Regions from separate parts of the Hydrogenophaga sp. ZJX-1 genome, predicted to be linked through region 2. Evidence: riboswitches for the same ligand, from Rfam matches in the RefSeq annotation. Region 2 holds a riboswitch; the other holds the start of a gene.

The links. A riboswitch is a leader RNA that binds a small molecule or an ion and turns the genes downstream of it on or off. The one in region 2 is predicted to bind thiamine pyrophosphate.
Region 1: another riboswitch for thiamine pyrophosphate. It lies ahead of thiC (phosphomethylpyrimidine synthase ThiC); the one in region 2 lies ahead of ACN5W5_RS12935 (thiamine ABC transporter substrate-binding protein).

What each region holds. Positions count from the first base shown of each region.
Region 1 is NZ_JBMBRA010000003.1:174,822-182,108, forward strand. It holds gene ACN5W5_RS09635 (cation-translocating P-type ATPase) at 1-2,596, shown strand, start outside; gene ACN5W5_RS09640 (FKBP-type peptidyl-prolyl cis-trans isomerase) at 2,745-3,143, shown strand; TPP riboswitch at 3,326-3,441, shown strand; gene thiC (phosphomethylpyrimidine synthase ThiC) at 3,561-5,471, shown strand; gene ACN5W5_RS09650 (FAD-dependent oxidoreductase) at 5,475-6,590, shown strand; gene thiS (sulfur carrier protein ThiS) at 6,583-6,810, shown strand; gene ACN5W5_RS09660 (thiazole synthase) at 6,815-7,287, shown strand, end outside.
Region 2 is NZ_JBMBRA010000004.1:202,912-210,198, forward strand. It holds gene ACN5W5_RS12925 (ABC transporter ATP-binding protein) at 84-728, opposite strand; gene ACN5W5_RS12930 (ABC transporter permease) at 721-2,367, opposite strand; gene ACN5W5_RS12935 (thiamine ABC transporter substrate-binding protein) at 2,373-3,443, opposite strand; TPP riboswitch at 3,510-3,618, opposite strand; gene ACN5W5_RS12940 (lipase family protein) at 3,660-5,309, opposite strand; gene ACN5W5_RS12945 (hypothetical protein) at 5,313-5,975, opposite strand; gene ACN5W5_RS12950 (class I SAM-dependent methyltransferase) at 6,203-6,865, shown strand; gene ACN5W5_RS12955 (hypothetical protein) at 6,942-7,112, opposite strand; gene ACN5W5_RS12960 (transglutaminase-like domain-containing protein) at 7,227-7,287, opposite strand, start outside.

The DNA of each region.
Region 1 (7,287 bases), on a different contig from region 2:
TGACACCGGGGCCGGCCTGTCCGCGAAAGACGCCGCGCAGCGCCTCGCTGCAGACGGACCCAACGCCTTGCCCGGCGGACAGCGGCGCAGCCTGCTGTCCATCGCCCTGGACACGGTGCGCGAACCGATGTTCCTGCTGCTGCTCGCGGCCGGCACGCTCTACATGGCGTTCGGCGACCTGCAGGAGGGCCTGACGCTGTTCGGCTTCGTGGTCATCACGCTGGGGCTGACGCTGTACCAGGAGGGCAAAACCGAGCGCGCCATTGAAGCGCTGCGCGACCTGACCAGCCCGCGCGCGCTCGTCATCCGCGACGGGGAGCCGCAGCGCATTGCCGGGCGCGATGTGGTGCGCGGCGACCTGCTGCAACTGAGCGAAGGCGACCGGGTGCCGGCGGACGCCCTGCTGGTGTCGGCCGACGGCGTGCAGGCGGACGAATCGCTGCTGACCGGCGAGGCGGTGCCGGTGAGCAAGCGGGCAGCGCTGGCGCCGGAGCTGGCCGCGAACCCGCAGGCCGACGACGCCGCCCGCGCCCGCCCCGGCGGCGACGACTGGCCCACCGTGTACGCGGGCACGCTGATCGTGCAGGGGCACGCGCTGGCGCGTGTCACGGCCACCGGTGCGCGCAGCGAGATCGGGCGCATCGGCACGGCGCTGGGCACGCTGGAAAACGAACGTTCGCCCCTGCAGAAGCAGACGGCGCAGCTGGTGCGCCACCTGGCCCTGCTGGCGCTGGCGCTCAGCCTGGCGCTGGTGCTGGTGCACGGCCTGATGCGGGGCGACTGGTTGCAGGCGCTGCTGGCCGGCATCGCGCTGGCCATGGCGATGCTGCCGGAGGAATACCCGGTGGTGATGACCGTGTTCCCGGCGCTGGGCGCGCGCCGCCTGTCCACCGAAGGCGTGCTCACGCGCCGCATCAACGCGATCGAAACACTGGGCGCCACCACCGTGCTGTGCAGCGACAAGACCGGCACGCTGACCGGCAACCGCATGACGGTGACGCACCTGGCGGCGGGCGGTGTGGCGCTCACCGACCGCCTGATGCTGGATGCGGGGTCCGAATCACCGCTGCCCGAAGCCTTCCACACGCTGGTGGAGTTCTCGATTCTGGCGAGCGTGGTGGACCCGTTTGACCCGATGGAGAAGGCGTTTCACCAGCTGGGCGAACGCTTCCTGACCGACACCGAACACCTGCACCGCGACTGGCGGCTGGTGCAGACCTACGCACTCAGCCCCGCGCTGCGCGCGATGTCGCATGTGTGGGCGGCGTCGGAGCAGGGTGTGCAGACGGTGGCCGCCAAGGGCGCGCCCGAGGCGGTGGTGGACCTGTGCCACCTTGACGACGCGCAGAAGGCGCACATTGCCAGCGTGGTGGACGAACTGGCCGCCGAGGGCCTGCGCGTGCTCGCCGTGGCCAGCGGCCGCTTCGAAGGCCAGGACTGGCCCGCGAACGAGCACGATTTCGACTTCACGTTCGTCGGCCTGCTGGGCCTGGCGGACCCGGTGCGCCCGCAGGTGCCCGCCGCCATCGCCGAGTGCCGCGCGGCCGGCATCCGCGTGGTGATGATCACCGGCGACTACCCGGCCACGGCGCAGGCGATCGCGCGGCAGGCGGGCCTGGCGGAGTCGGCCGCCGAGGTGCTCTCGGGCGACGAGATGGCGACGCTGAGCGATGCCGCCCTGCGCGAGCGCATGGCAACCGTGAGCGTGTGCGCGCGCATCGCACCCGAGCAGAAGCTGCGCATCGTGCAGGCGCTGAAAGCGCGCGGCGACATCGTCGCCATGACGGGCGACGGTGTGAACGACGCGCCGGCCCTGCGCGCTGCCCACGTGGGCGTGGCCATGGGCCAGCGCGGCACCGACGTGGCGCGCGAGTCGGCCTCGCTGGTGCTGGTGGACGACGACTTCGCGGCCATCGTGCGCGCGGTGCGGCTGGGGCGCCGCATCTTCGACAACCTGCGCAAGGCGATGTCGTACATCCTGGCGGTGCACGTGCCGATTGCCGGCATGGCGCTGCTGCCGGTGCTGTTCGGCTGGCCGGCGCTGCTGTTCCCGATGCACATTGCCCTGCTCGAACTCATCATCGACCCGGCCTGCTCGATCGCTTTCGAGAACGAACCGGCCGAGAGCGACGTGATGCAGCGCCCGCCGCGCGACGCCAGCGCACCGCTGTTTGGCGGCGTCACCTTGTGGCTGGCGCTGCTGCAGGGCCTGGGTGTGCTGGCGGCGGTGATGGGCGCGTTTGCCTGGGCGGCGCCCCGGCTGCCCGAGGCGGAGGCCCGCGCTTTTGCCTTTGCCACGCTGGTGATCGGCAACCTGGCGCTGATCCTTTCCAACCGCTCGGCCACGAGGCCGCTCTGGGCCACGCTGCGCACGCCGAACACCACGCTCTGGGTGGTGGTGGGTCTGGCCCTGGCGCTGCTGCTGGCCGCGCTCTATGTGCCCTGGGCGGTGGGCGTGTTGCGCTTTGCGCCCTTGCCGGCGCACGAACTGGCCATCGCCAGCGGGCTGGGCCTGTTCAGCGTGTTCTGGTTCGAAGGCATCAAGTGGGCCCGAAGAGCCCACGCCGGTTCACGCCGACCATTCGTGGCGCAGTGACGTGACCGTGCCACGCCAGCAGGACTTGCGGCCTTCGGGCAGCAGCCAGTACCGACCGACACGGCGCACGCCAGGGCATCACGGCGACACGCGAACAGAGGGGACCGCCGCCTTACACTCGGACGCTGTTCAACCCCGGAGCACTCCCTTGAGATCTTTATTTGTTTTGGGCGCGGTGGCCCTGGTCTGCGGTTCTGCACTGGCCCTGGAGGCGAAAACCTTGCCCTCCGGCGTGAAGGTGTTGTTGACCGCGCCAGGCACGGGCGCCACCCCCAAAGCCACGGACACCGTGAAAGTGCACTACCGTGGCACGCTGGCCGACGGCAAGGAATTTGACAGCTCCTACAAGCGCGGAACACCCGCCAGTTTCACCCTGAACCGCGTGGTCCCCTGTTGGACCGAAGGCTTTCAGCACATCCCGGTGGGTGCAAAGGCCACCCTGACCTGCCCGCCGGCCAGCGCCTATGGCCAGCAAGGCGCGGGCGGTGTGGTTCCCCCGAACGCCACGCTGACCTTCGAAGTGGAGTTGCTCGGCATCGAACGCTAGCACCCGTTCCGGGCGGGCTGCGGCCCCCAGGAGGTCTGATCCGGCTTCTTCATGCCCCGCTTGCCCGCGTCCCCGCCGGGCGCCCTGGTTGGCGTTCTCTGAGCGGCTTGTTGACTCCTTGCACCAGAGGCGTGTGGGGCGACGTTGGCAAAGAACATGGTCGCGGCACTCCCGCTATACTGCGCACTGCTCCGGGGTGCACGGACTTGAAAAAGTCCGGCGCTGAGATGGTGTGAAACACCGAACCCGTGAACTTGATCTGGCTAGTACCAGCGAAAGAAGAGCGCAGCCCCCAGGGCCTGCATCCCCGACCCGTCCCTCGCGCGACGGGTCCGTCCACGCCACCCGTGGACCCGGGTGCATGTTTTGACGGGCGGTCTCCGGAGCATCCACAGCCCCACACAGGAGACCGCCGCCATGAACGCCCCCGACAAGATTCCCTTCGCAGACCAGTTCGCCCTCAGCCGCGAGCCCTTCCCCGCTTCGCGCAAGATCTACGTGCCCGGCTCGCAGGACAGCATCCGCGTGCCCATGCGCGAGATCGCGCTGAGCAACGGCGAGCGCGTCACGGTGTACGACACCTCCGGCCCCTACAGCGACCCGACCGCCACCATCGATGTGCGCACCGGCCTGGCCGACGTGCGCGGCCCCTGGATCGACGCGCGCGGCGACACCGAGCGTTATGACGGGCGCCAGCGCGCCGCGCTGGACGACGGCGTGAAGAACGAGGCGCAGAACAACGGCACCACCATCGAACGCATCGAGGCCCTGCGCGCCGAAGCGGCCGGCCTGCAGCGCACGCCGCGCCGCGCGAAGAGCGGCGCCAACGTGACGCAGATGCACTACGCGCGCAAGGGCATCGTCACGCCCGAGATGGAATACGTGGCGCTGCGCGAAAACGGCAAGCGCGAGTGGATGCGCGAGTACCTCGGCGATCCGGCGCGTGAAGCGCGCCTGCGCGGCAACCCCATGGGCGCGCGCATTCCCGAGGTGTTCACACCCGAGTTCGTGCGCGACGAGGTGGCGCGCGGCCGTGCCATCATTCCGGCCAACATCAACCACCCCGAGGTCGAGCCCATGGCCATCGGGCGCAACTTCGGCGTCAAGATCAACGCCAACATCGGCAACTCGGCCGTCACCTCCAGCATCGAGGAAGAAGTGGACAAGATGGTATGGGCCACGCGCTGGGGCGCCGACAACGTGATGGACCTCTCCACCGGCCGCAACATCCACACCACGCGCGACTGGATCGTGCGCAACAGCCCGGTGCCCATCGGCACGGTGCCGATCTACCAGGCGCTGGAGAAGGTGGGCGGCGTGGCCGAGGACCTCACCTGGGCGATCTACCGCGACACGCTGATCGAGCAGGCCGAACAGGGCGTGGACTACTTCACCATCCACGCCGGCGTGCGGCTGGCCTACATCCACCTCACGGCGCAGCGCCGCACCGGCATCGTCTCGCGCGGCGGCTCGATCCTCGCCAAGTGGTGCATCACCCACCACAAGGAAAACTTCCTCTACACGCACTTCGACGAGATCTGCGAGATCATGAAGGCCTACGACGTGAGCTTCTCGCTCGGCGACGGCCTGCGCCCCGGCAGCGCCTCGGACGCCAACGACGAAGCGCAGTTCGCCGAACTCAAGACACTGGGCGAGCTGACGCAGGTGGCGTGGAAGCACGACGTGCAGACCATGATCGAAGGCCCCGGCCACGTGCCCATGCACCTGATCCAGGCCAACATGGACGAGCAACTCAAGCACTGCCACGAGGCCCCCTTCTACACGCTGGGCCCGCTGACCATCGACATCGCACCCGGCTACGACCACATCGCCTCCGCCGTGGGCGCGGCCATGATCGGCTGGATGGGCACCTCCATGCTGTGCTACGTGACGCCCAAGGAACACCTGGGCCTGCCCGACCGCGACGACGTGAAGCAAGGGATCATTGCCTACAAGATCGCGGCGCACGCGGCCGACATCGCCAAAGGCCACCCGGGCGCCCGGGCGCGCGACGACGCGATGAGCAAGGCGCGTTTCGAGTTCCGCTGGCGCGACCAGTTCGCGCTCGGCCTGGACCCGCAGACCGCCGAGGACTACCACGACGAAACCCTGCCCAAGGACTCGTCGAAAGAGGCGCACTTCTGCTCGATGTGCGGGCCGAAGTTCTGCTCCATGAAGATCACGCAGGACGTGCGCGACTACGCCGCCGCCAGGGGCGTGAGCGAAGAGCAGGCCCTGAACGAAGGCATGGCGCAGAAGAGCGCGGAATTCAAGGCCGTGGGCGGCGAGTTCTACGTGCCGGTGGACGCCATCGGCAAGAAGGGCTGAGCCATGCATGCCCATCGTTCACGCATCGGCATCGCCGGCGCGGGCGTGCTTGGCCGGCTGCTCGCATGGCAACTGTCCCGGGCCGGGCACACTGTCACGGTGTTCGATCCGGCGGCGGGTCCGGAAGCACCGGCCACGGGCTCCTTGTCGGAACACGCGGCCTGCGCAGCCGGCTTCACGGCCGCCGGCATGCTCAGCCCCATCGCCGAACTGGACAACGCCGGCCCCGACATCGCGCGCCTGGGCTGGCGCTCGCTGGCCCTCTGGCGCGCGGTGGCGGCCACGCTGCGCGCAGAGGGCTGCAGCGCGCCGCTGTTCGAACAACACGGCAGCCTGATGCTCGCGCACGGCGCCGACCTGGGCGCGGCGCGACGTGTGCTGGCCCGGCTGGACACCGCTCCATCGCTGGCGGCCGAGCTGCCCGCGCCGCAGCCGCTGGACCGTGCGGCGCTGGCCGCGCTGGAGCCCGCGCTGGCACCGGGCCTGCACGCCTGGCTGCTGCCCGGCGAGGCGCAGGTGATGTCGCGCGACATGCTCCACGCGCTGGCCGTGCAGGCGCCGAACGTGCACTGGTGCTGGGGCGAGCGCGTGGAACGGGTGGCGCCCGGCGTCCTGCATGTGGCGGGCGAGGGGCCGGTGCACTTCGATCTGGCCATTGATGTGCGCGGTGTGGGCGCGAGGCCCGACCAGGCATTGCGGGGCGTGCGCGGTGAAGTCATCTGGCTGCACGCCCCCGGCGTACAGCTGCAGCGCCCGGTGCGCCTGCTGCACCCGCGCCACCGGGTCTACATCGTGCCGCGCCCGGGCGACCTGTTCGTGGTCGGCGCGAGCGAGGTGGAGAGCGAGGACCGCTCGCCGGTGAGCCTGCGCAGCGCCGTGGAGCTGATGGCCGCGGCGCAGAGCGTGCTGCCCGAACTGGCCGAGGCGCGCATCGTGCACATGGAGGCCAACCTGCGTCCCGCCCTGCCCGACAACGAGCCCCATACCCACGCCGAGCCCGGCCTGCTGCGCATCAACGGCCTGTTCCGCCACGGCTGGCTGCTGGCGCCGGCGCTGGCGCAGGACGCGCTTGTGCTGGCCGGTCTGGTTGAACACGAAAAGGAGACCGTCCATGCCTGAAACCCTTTCGCCTGCCGAAGCCCGGTTGCGCTTCAACGAACTCACCCTGCCCTGCCCCAGAGACCTGACGCTGGCGGCCCTGCTGGACGCGCAAGGCGTGGCCAGCAACCAGGTCGCCACAGCGGTGAACGGTGAATTCGTGCCCGCCCCCATGCGTGCTTCCACGGCACTTCAGGGCGGTGACACGGTCCTGACCTTTCAAGCCATCGTCGGAGGCTGATCAGATGGGCCATCCAACGCCGACCTGGGCGCCCTACGGCGTCGAACTCACGAGCCGCTTCCTGCTCGGCACAGCCGGCTACCCCTCGCCACAGGTGCTGGCCCACAGCATCGCCGCCAGCGGCACGCAGATCGTCACCGTGGGCCTCAAGCGCACACTGGCCGCGGGTGGCGACAACGGCTTCGTGGAGATCATCCGCACGGCCATGCAGGAACACCGCGCCCACCTGCTGCCCAACACCGCCGGCTGCCGCACCGCACGCGAGGCGATCACGCTGGCGCACATGGCGCGCGAGCTCTACGGCACGCGCTGGATCAAGCTCGAGGTGGTGGGCGACGAACACACCCTGCAGCCCGACCCCTGGGGCACGGTGGAAGCCGCGGCACAGCTCACGCGCGACGGCTTCGCCGTGTTCCCTTACTGCACCGACGACCTCGTCACCTGCCAGCGCCTGCTGGACGCGGGCTGCGAAGTGCT
Region 2 (7,287 bases):
GCGGATGCTGGATCATTGTGCCAGCGGTCACGTGCCCCCTCACCCCACCCCCCTCCAGCGTGCGGGGAGAGGGCGCCAGACCCTCACCAGAGTGAGACCAGCTTCCCGCCCTGCAGCCCCCAGGCGTGTTGTGCCATGGCGCGGGCTTCCTGTTCGTCGTGGGTGACCAGGATGGCGGTCATGCCGGCCTCGGTGATGCGTTCGCGGAACTCGGCGCGCAGCTGTTCGCGCAGGGTGGCGTCGAGCGCGCTGAAGGGTTCGTCGAGCAGCAGGGCGCGCGGCTGCGAGATGAGCGCACGCGCCAGCGCCACGCGCTGCTGTTCACCGCCCGAGAGCGTCCAGACCTTGCGCAGCGCCTGACCAGCGAGGCCGAAGCGCGCGAGCATGATGCGGGCCTGATTCCGCGCCTCGCTGCGGCGCACGCCCTGCTCCACCAGACCGAAGGCCACGTTGTCCTGCAGGTTGAGGTGCGGGAACAGCGCGAAGTCCTGGAACATGAGCGCAAAACCGCGCTGCTCGGGCGGCAGTGCCGTGATGTCCACGCCGTCAAACCACACGCTGCCCGCCTCCGGCGCGTCCAGCCCGGCCACGATCTTGAGCAAGGTGCTCTTGCCGCTGCCCGAGGCCCCGAGCAGGGCCACGGTTTCGCCGGCGGCCACGCTCAGGCTCACACCGTCGAGCAGCGGGCGGTGGTCCCATTGTTTGGTGATGTCGCGCAGTTCAAGCATGGGCGTCATTGTCCTTCTGCGCAGGGCCTTCGATCAGCGTGAACGCGATCAGCGCCAGGCCCATCAATACGCAGGCGAGCACCAGCGCCGCGTCGAGGTTGGCGGCACCGGGTCGGCCCAGGTGCTGGTAGATCAGCGTCGTGAGCGTGGTCCATTCGGGCCGCGAGAGGAACAGCGTGACGGCGAACTCGCCCAGCGCGGTGGCGGTGGCGAAAGCCATGCCCCGGCGCAACGCTGGCGCCACCAGCGGCAGTGTGACCCGCCACAACACGCGCCACGGCCGGGCGCCCAGCGTGGCCGCGGCCTGCGCGTAGCTGGCGGGCAGGCTGTCGAGCGCGGCGGTGAGCGACTTGGCCACAAAGGGGTAGGCCAGCAACGCGTAGGCCGCCACCAGCAAGGCCAGGCTCGCGGTCCAGTCCGGGTAGAGCAGCAGCAGACCGAAGGCGACCGTGACAGGCGAGACCACGAACGGCAGGAAGGCCGCGGCGCGCCAGGCCAGCGCGAGCGCACCGCGCGCTTCGCTGGCCTGGCGCTGCAGGCTGGCCGCGTCCAGCGCGCGCACCGCCAGCGCGTGCGTGAGACCCAGCGCCGTGGCCAGGGTCAGTGCCATGGCGGTGAAGCGCAGCGTGTTCCACAGGGCCGCGCGCGTGTCGGCCTCCAGCAGCACGGCAGTGCCCTGCCCGTCCAGCAACGCCTGTGCCGCGCGCCACACGATGGCCAGCAGCGGTGCGGCGCACACCACGAACAGCACCGCCAGCGCAGCCGCCACCGCCACCCACTGCGCACCGCTGCGCGGGCGCTGGCGCAGCACCGGTGACACGCGGCCCGGCGCCGCGAGCCGCTTTTCCAGCCAGGCGTAGGCCAGTGCCACGGCGCCGGTCAACAGCAGCATCCAGACCGCAAGCACGCCGGCCTGGCCCAGCGCCAGCTCGTGCGCCACCAGGGTGTAGATTTCCACTTCCACCGTCGCGTAACGCTGCCCGCCCAGGATCAGCGCCAGGCCGAAGCCGGCAAAGCAGTAGAGGAACACCAGGCACAGCGCCGAGGCCAGCCAGGGCGCGATCGCCGGCCATTCCACGCGCCAGAAGGCCCGCCAGGGCGTGGCGCCCAGCGTGCGTGCGGCGGCCACGCGCGGCGCGTTCACCTGCTCCAGTGCGTCCACGCCGGCGCGCACCACCACGCAGAGGTTGAAAAACAGGTTGCCGTAAAGCAGCAGCCAGGGCGTGTCCACCAGTTCGATGCCGGCCCCGGCCAGCGGCGCGCCCAGCAGACCGCGCGGACCCCAGAGCGCCAGCACGCCGAGCGCGGCCACCAGCGTGGGCACCACGAAGGGCAGCATCAGCAGGCGCAACACCAGCGCGCGGCCCGGGAACTCCAGCCGCGCCAGCACCCAGGCCACCGGCAGGCCCAGCACCAGGGCCAGTGCGCAGGTGATCGCCGCCTGGGCCAGGGACCACAACACGCGCCAGCGCAGGTAGCCGTCCTGCCAGACATCGAGCCAGCGCAGCGGCTCGCCACCCGACCATGCCCCCGCGCCCAAGCCCTCGGCCAGCAGCCGCACGACCGGCGCCACCAGCAGCAGCGCCAGAAAGGCCAGCGGCAGCGCGGGCAGCAGCCAGCGGGCTGGCAGGCGCGGCATGGGGTTTATTTCAGGACCACCCTGGTCCAGCGCTGCAGCCAGGCCTTGCCTTTGGCGGAGGCATCTGCGGCACTGGGGTTGTCAAACGCGGTCGGCTCGCTGGCGTGCTGTTTCATCACGTCCACACGCGCCGAGCCAACTTCGGCCGGGAACATCCACATCGTGGTCTGCAGGGCCTGCTGGGCCGGGGCCGAGCGCAGGAACTCGATGAACTTGGCGGCGGTATCGCGCGCCGCCGGGTTGCCACCCTTGACCAGCGCCACACCCTCGACCTGGCGGAACACACCGCCCTTGAGGAACAGGTTGGCGGTCGGCGACTCACTCATTTTTTCCTTGGCGTAGAACACCTCGGCGGCCGGGCTGCTGGCGTAGCTGACGACGATGGGCCGTGTGCCGCCGTTGCGCGTGAATTCGGTGTAGTAGGCCTCGGTCCAGCCCTTGACCACCTTCACGCCGTTGGCGCGCATCTGGCCCCACCACTGGAACGCGGCCTCTTCGCCCAGGCCCGCGATGGTGGCGAAGACAAAGGCCTGGCCGGGGCTGGACGTAGCCGGGTTCTGCACCACCAGCAGTTTGGCGTAGGCGGGCTTGGTGAGGTCTTCGAGCGAGGTCGGCAGCGCCAGTCCCTTGCTGACGAACCAGGCCTTGTCGACGTTGAGGTTCACGAAGCCGTAGTCCACCGGGACCACGCCCGAAACCACGCCGTTCTTGTCGGCGCCCTCGGCCATGGCCGCGGCCGAAGCGCGCTGCGCGGCGGGACCGGTGTAGGTGTCGAGCACCTTCGCAGCCACGGCGCGGGGCAGCAAGGTGTTGTCGATGCCGTAGACCACGTCGGCGATGGGCCGGGCCTTGGTGAGGATCAGCTTGTTGACCATCTCGCCGGCGTCACCGGCCTTGACAACCTGCAGCTTCACGCCCGCGTCTTTCTCGAACTGCGCCAGCAGCTCCTTGGGCAGGTCGAACGAGCTGTGGGTGAGCACACGCAGCGGCACCGCCTGCGCCCAGACCGCGGGCGTTGCGCCCAGGGCTGCGAGGGAAACCGAAACCAGTGCCGCAGAAAAAAACCGCCGTTGCATGGGAAGCCGCCTTGTCAAAAAGAACGCCACGGGAAGCGTCTGACAGGGACGGCAACGCACGCATCGGCGGCCGGCTGGTCACGCTCCCTACGCTGGCACGATCCAGATCAGGTGAGAGGGGTATTTCTCAGCCGCGGCCCGCGTCGTTGCGCGCCCGGCACCCCCGGTGAAGCTGCGGATTGTAGAGCGGGGCGGTGCGTGGCGGGGACCCGATCCTCAGATCCGCACGGGCGCCGGGGTCTGCGGCGCTGACGCCACGTGCTGGCTCGCCTGGGCCTGTTCGTTCACCGCCGGCGTGGTTTCGCGCTGCTGCGCCGCTTGCACCAGATGCGCTTCGGTGCTGCGTGCGAGCGCCGGGGCGATGGGCATCTCGCTCAGGATGCGCCCCTCGTGCACGACCCCCAGGCGCTGCCCGTCCTTGCTCACCAGGAAGCGCTCAGGCTCCCCTTGGTCCACGCGCGCGCAGTGCGCCACCGCCGCCGCGCAGACCTGGCTGATCTGCGTGGGGGTCAAGCCCTGGCGCTGCAGCGCTTCGCTGGTCTGCCGATAGGCCTGTGAGAACTGCGCCTGCTGCCCCGGGCTCAGCGCGGGAGCGGCTTGGGCCATTCGGGTCTGCTCATGCCCGCTGGGTGGGGCGCCTTCCCGCATGGCCACGGTCTCGGTCTTGACGGGCTGGCCCTCCGCATCGAATTCGGTGACCCGGGCCGGCTGCGCACGGCGGCCGTTCATTTCGATCAAGGTGCGTTGGCCGCGCTTGTCGTAGTGGTCGATCTCGACGTCGCCTGTGCGGGTGTTGACACCGATGTGCTCCATGCTGCCGTCTTCGTGCCGGATGTGAAACCGGTCGAACGGCGAAACATCGTCGCTGGTCGCCACGCAACTGGCCTTGATCACCGGCGATCCGCCCAGCTTGGCAAACAGCTGGCGCGCTTCGGGTGGCACCCGGGCGAAATCGGCATGGCCTTCTGGAATGCGGTAGCGACCCTGGGCATTCACCGACAGCCCTTGCTGGGCGTTGAACAGGGCCTGGTTGGCGTGATCCTGGCCCATGATGGCCCCGGCCACCAGTGTGCCGCTGCCGCTGAGCACCAGCGCGGTCTTGAGGAATTTGGGCACGGACGGGCCCGGCAAGACGGTGGGCTCCTGCCCCATGCGGCGACTGAGGTACTGGCCCTGCCACACCCCTTCGTAGTTGTAGGTGGCGATGTCGTTGGGCGTGCGCACGTCGTGCACCTGCCGGCCCAAGGCCTGGTAGCGCGCCAGCGCCGCGTCGTAACCCCCCGCGTCCTTGAAGTAATCGCCACGGATGGTTTCGCGCGCGATGGGCAGGCTGTTGTAGACGTACGCGTCGATGTTGTTACGCAGCGCGAAGCTCTGCGCCATGCCGCCACCCAGGCTGTGGCCGGTGGCGGCGAAGCGGTAGTCCTTGTAGCGCTCGTCGTTCCTGAGCGCTTCGAAAGCCCGTTGCGCCTGTTCCTGGATCTTGGTGAACTCGCTGGCGCCGGCATTGCCCAGGTCGGACTTCCAGTTGCTCCAGGCGTCCGAGCCTTTGAAGTCGAAGCTGATTTCGTGGGTCTTGTCGTTGATGGAGACCTTGAACTGGTTCTCCAGCTGGCCATCGGCGTTGTGCTGGGTGTTCCAGCCTTCCTGGGTGACTTGACCGGTGGTGGGGTCCTTGACGAGTGGCTTGTAGCTGGCCGGCAGGTCATCACCCGATTCAGCATATCGCCAGGGCTCCGGGTACTTGGCGACCTTTTCTGCTCCCTGGATGTCCTTGTGCTCATAGGCCCAATAGGCCAAGCGCATGCCGATGCGGGCGTCCAGTCGGTTGGGCAGCCCTTTTTCAGTCTTGGCGTCGGCGTTCATGGATCACCTGCCGCCAATATCCAGCCATTCGTTGCGTGGGGTCATGCAGCCGTTGTCCAACTCTTCCCACTCCCGCTGACGCTCCGCGTCTTTGAGCAAGGTTCTCGATCCGTCGGCGTTGTTCCTGTAGTAGCCGTTTCGAAACTTGGGCCACACGTCATAAGCAATGGAGTAGTACGCCACCTTGGGGCGCCCCTCGTCGAGCACCAGCCGGCGCACCGCGCATTGCTGCTTCAACAAAGGCAGAAGCTGGGCAAGCCCGCGTTCCCAGGCCTCCAGGTGGCCCTTGGGTCCTTTGCTCTTGTCCAGTTGACCCGGGATCGACTCGCTCGTCGCCACCTGCAAAGCCAGCAGGATCTTCGCGTCCATCGACCCCTTGGCCGCAGCCTTCTCGAACAGCGCCGTGATGGCCTTCGGGTCGGTGACGTCGTGGATCCAGCCGTCCGAATTCGCCAGCGCGTAGTAGTAGTCCCCCAGCGGATCGCCATGCGCCTGCAGGTCCTGCATGTGCTTGCGCAGGATGCCGGTCTGCTTGTCGAAGTCGCGCTGCTGGCTGCTGATGTGCACCGGGTCAACGGCTTTTGCCGCCGTCGAGCAGCCGATCTGCACCAGCCCCGCCAGCAGGCACAGGCCCAGGCTGGTGATCCATCGATGTGGTCGTGTCATGTGTGTTCGCTCCCTGCAATATGCCGGATGAATATACATCGAAAGGATTCAATACACGGCGCGTCGCCCCCTGTGTTACCGTGGCCCGGGCCCGCAGCCACTGCGCGGCCCACCCGCGAGATTGCCTCCTCGGCCCGCATGCCCCTGCCCATGGTGCCCATGGAAGCGCTGTGCCCGTTCGACCAGAACCGTTTCACACCGCACACACACCATGAAAAGAACAGCACATGCCTGGCTACGAGGTCCGTCAACAGACCGTCAACATCGGTGGACTGGACTACGACGTCCGCTCCCTGCTCGACAACCAGCAGTACGCTGACCCGCAAGGCAGCGCCGAAGACGCGGGCATGGGCGCCTCGGGCTGGCCGCTGTTTGGCCAGGTCTGGCCCTCGGCGCGCGTGCTCGCCCTGGCCATGCACAGCCACGCCATCGAGGGCAAACGCATCCTGGAAATCGGCGCCGGCCTGGCGCTGGCCAGCCTGGTGATCCACCGCCGGGCCGGTGATGTCACCGTGACCGACTGGCATCCGCTGACCGAGACCTTCCTGCAAAAAAACCTGCTCGCCAACGGCCTGGGCCCGCTGCCCTACCAGCCCGGCAACTGGGCGCTCGACGACGCCAGCGGCGCCAGCGGGCTGGGCCGCTTCGACCTCATCATCGGCAGCGACGTGCTCTACGAACGCCAGCAGCCGGCCCAGCTCGCGCGGTTCATCGACCAGCACGCCACGCTGCACGCCGAAGTCATCATCGTCGACCCGGACCGCAGCAACCGCAGCGCCTTCTGCCGCGAGATGGGGGCGCTGGGCTACCGCCTCACCATGCGCACGGCCGACAAGACGCTGGAGGGTGGCGAAGCCTACAAGGGCCGCTTCCTCACGTTCGCTCGCTGACGCTGCCGGAAAACAAAAAAAGGTCCGCAACGGACCTTTTTTCAGGTGCCGACCCGGAGGCCGGCAGAACAGCCGATCAGCCGCCCTTGTTGGAGCGCTTGCCGGGGTTTTTCTTCGAACGGGTGGCCACGCCACGCTCCAGACTCACGCGCTGACCACGGCCAGGGGTGGCCAGGACCATGCCGGCGATGGGGGTGGGACGGGGGGTGGCTTTGCGGTCGGCTTCGGTGACGATTTTGTTGCCCATGTCGGTTCCAGAGAGAAAAGTTGAAAACCCCTTATTAGGCCACAGGCGCGGCCCGGGCCTGGTGGCGGCGGACGGGCGGATCGGCCTCGCCGGCCCGCCAGCCCCCGCGACCGGTCAGAAGCCGGTGTGCCAGCCGCTGTCGGTGGACAGCGCCTCGGTGCGGTGCACCGGCATC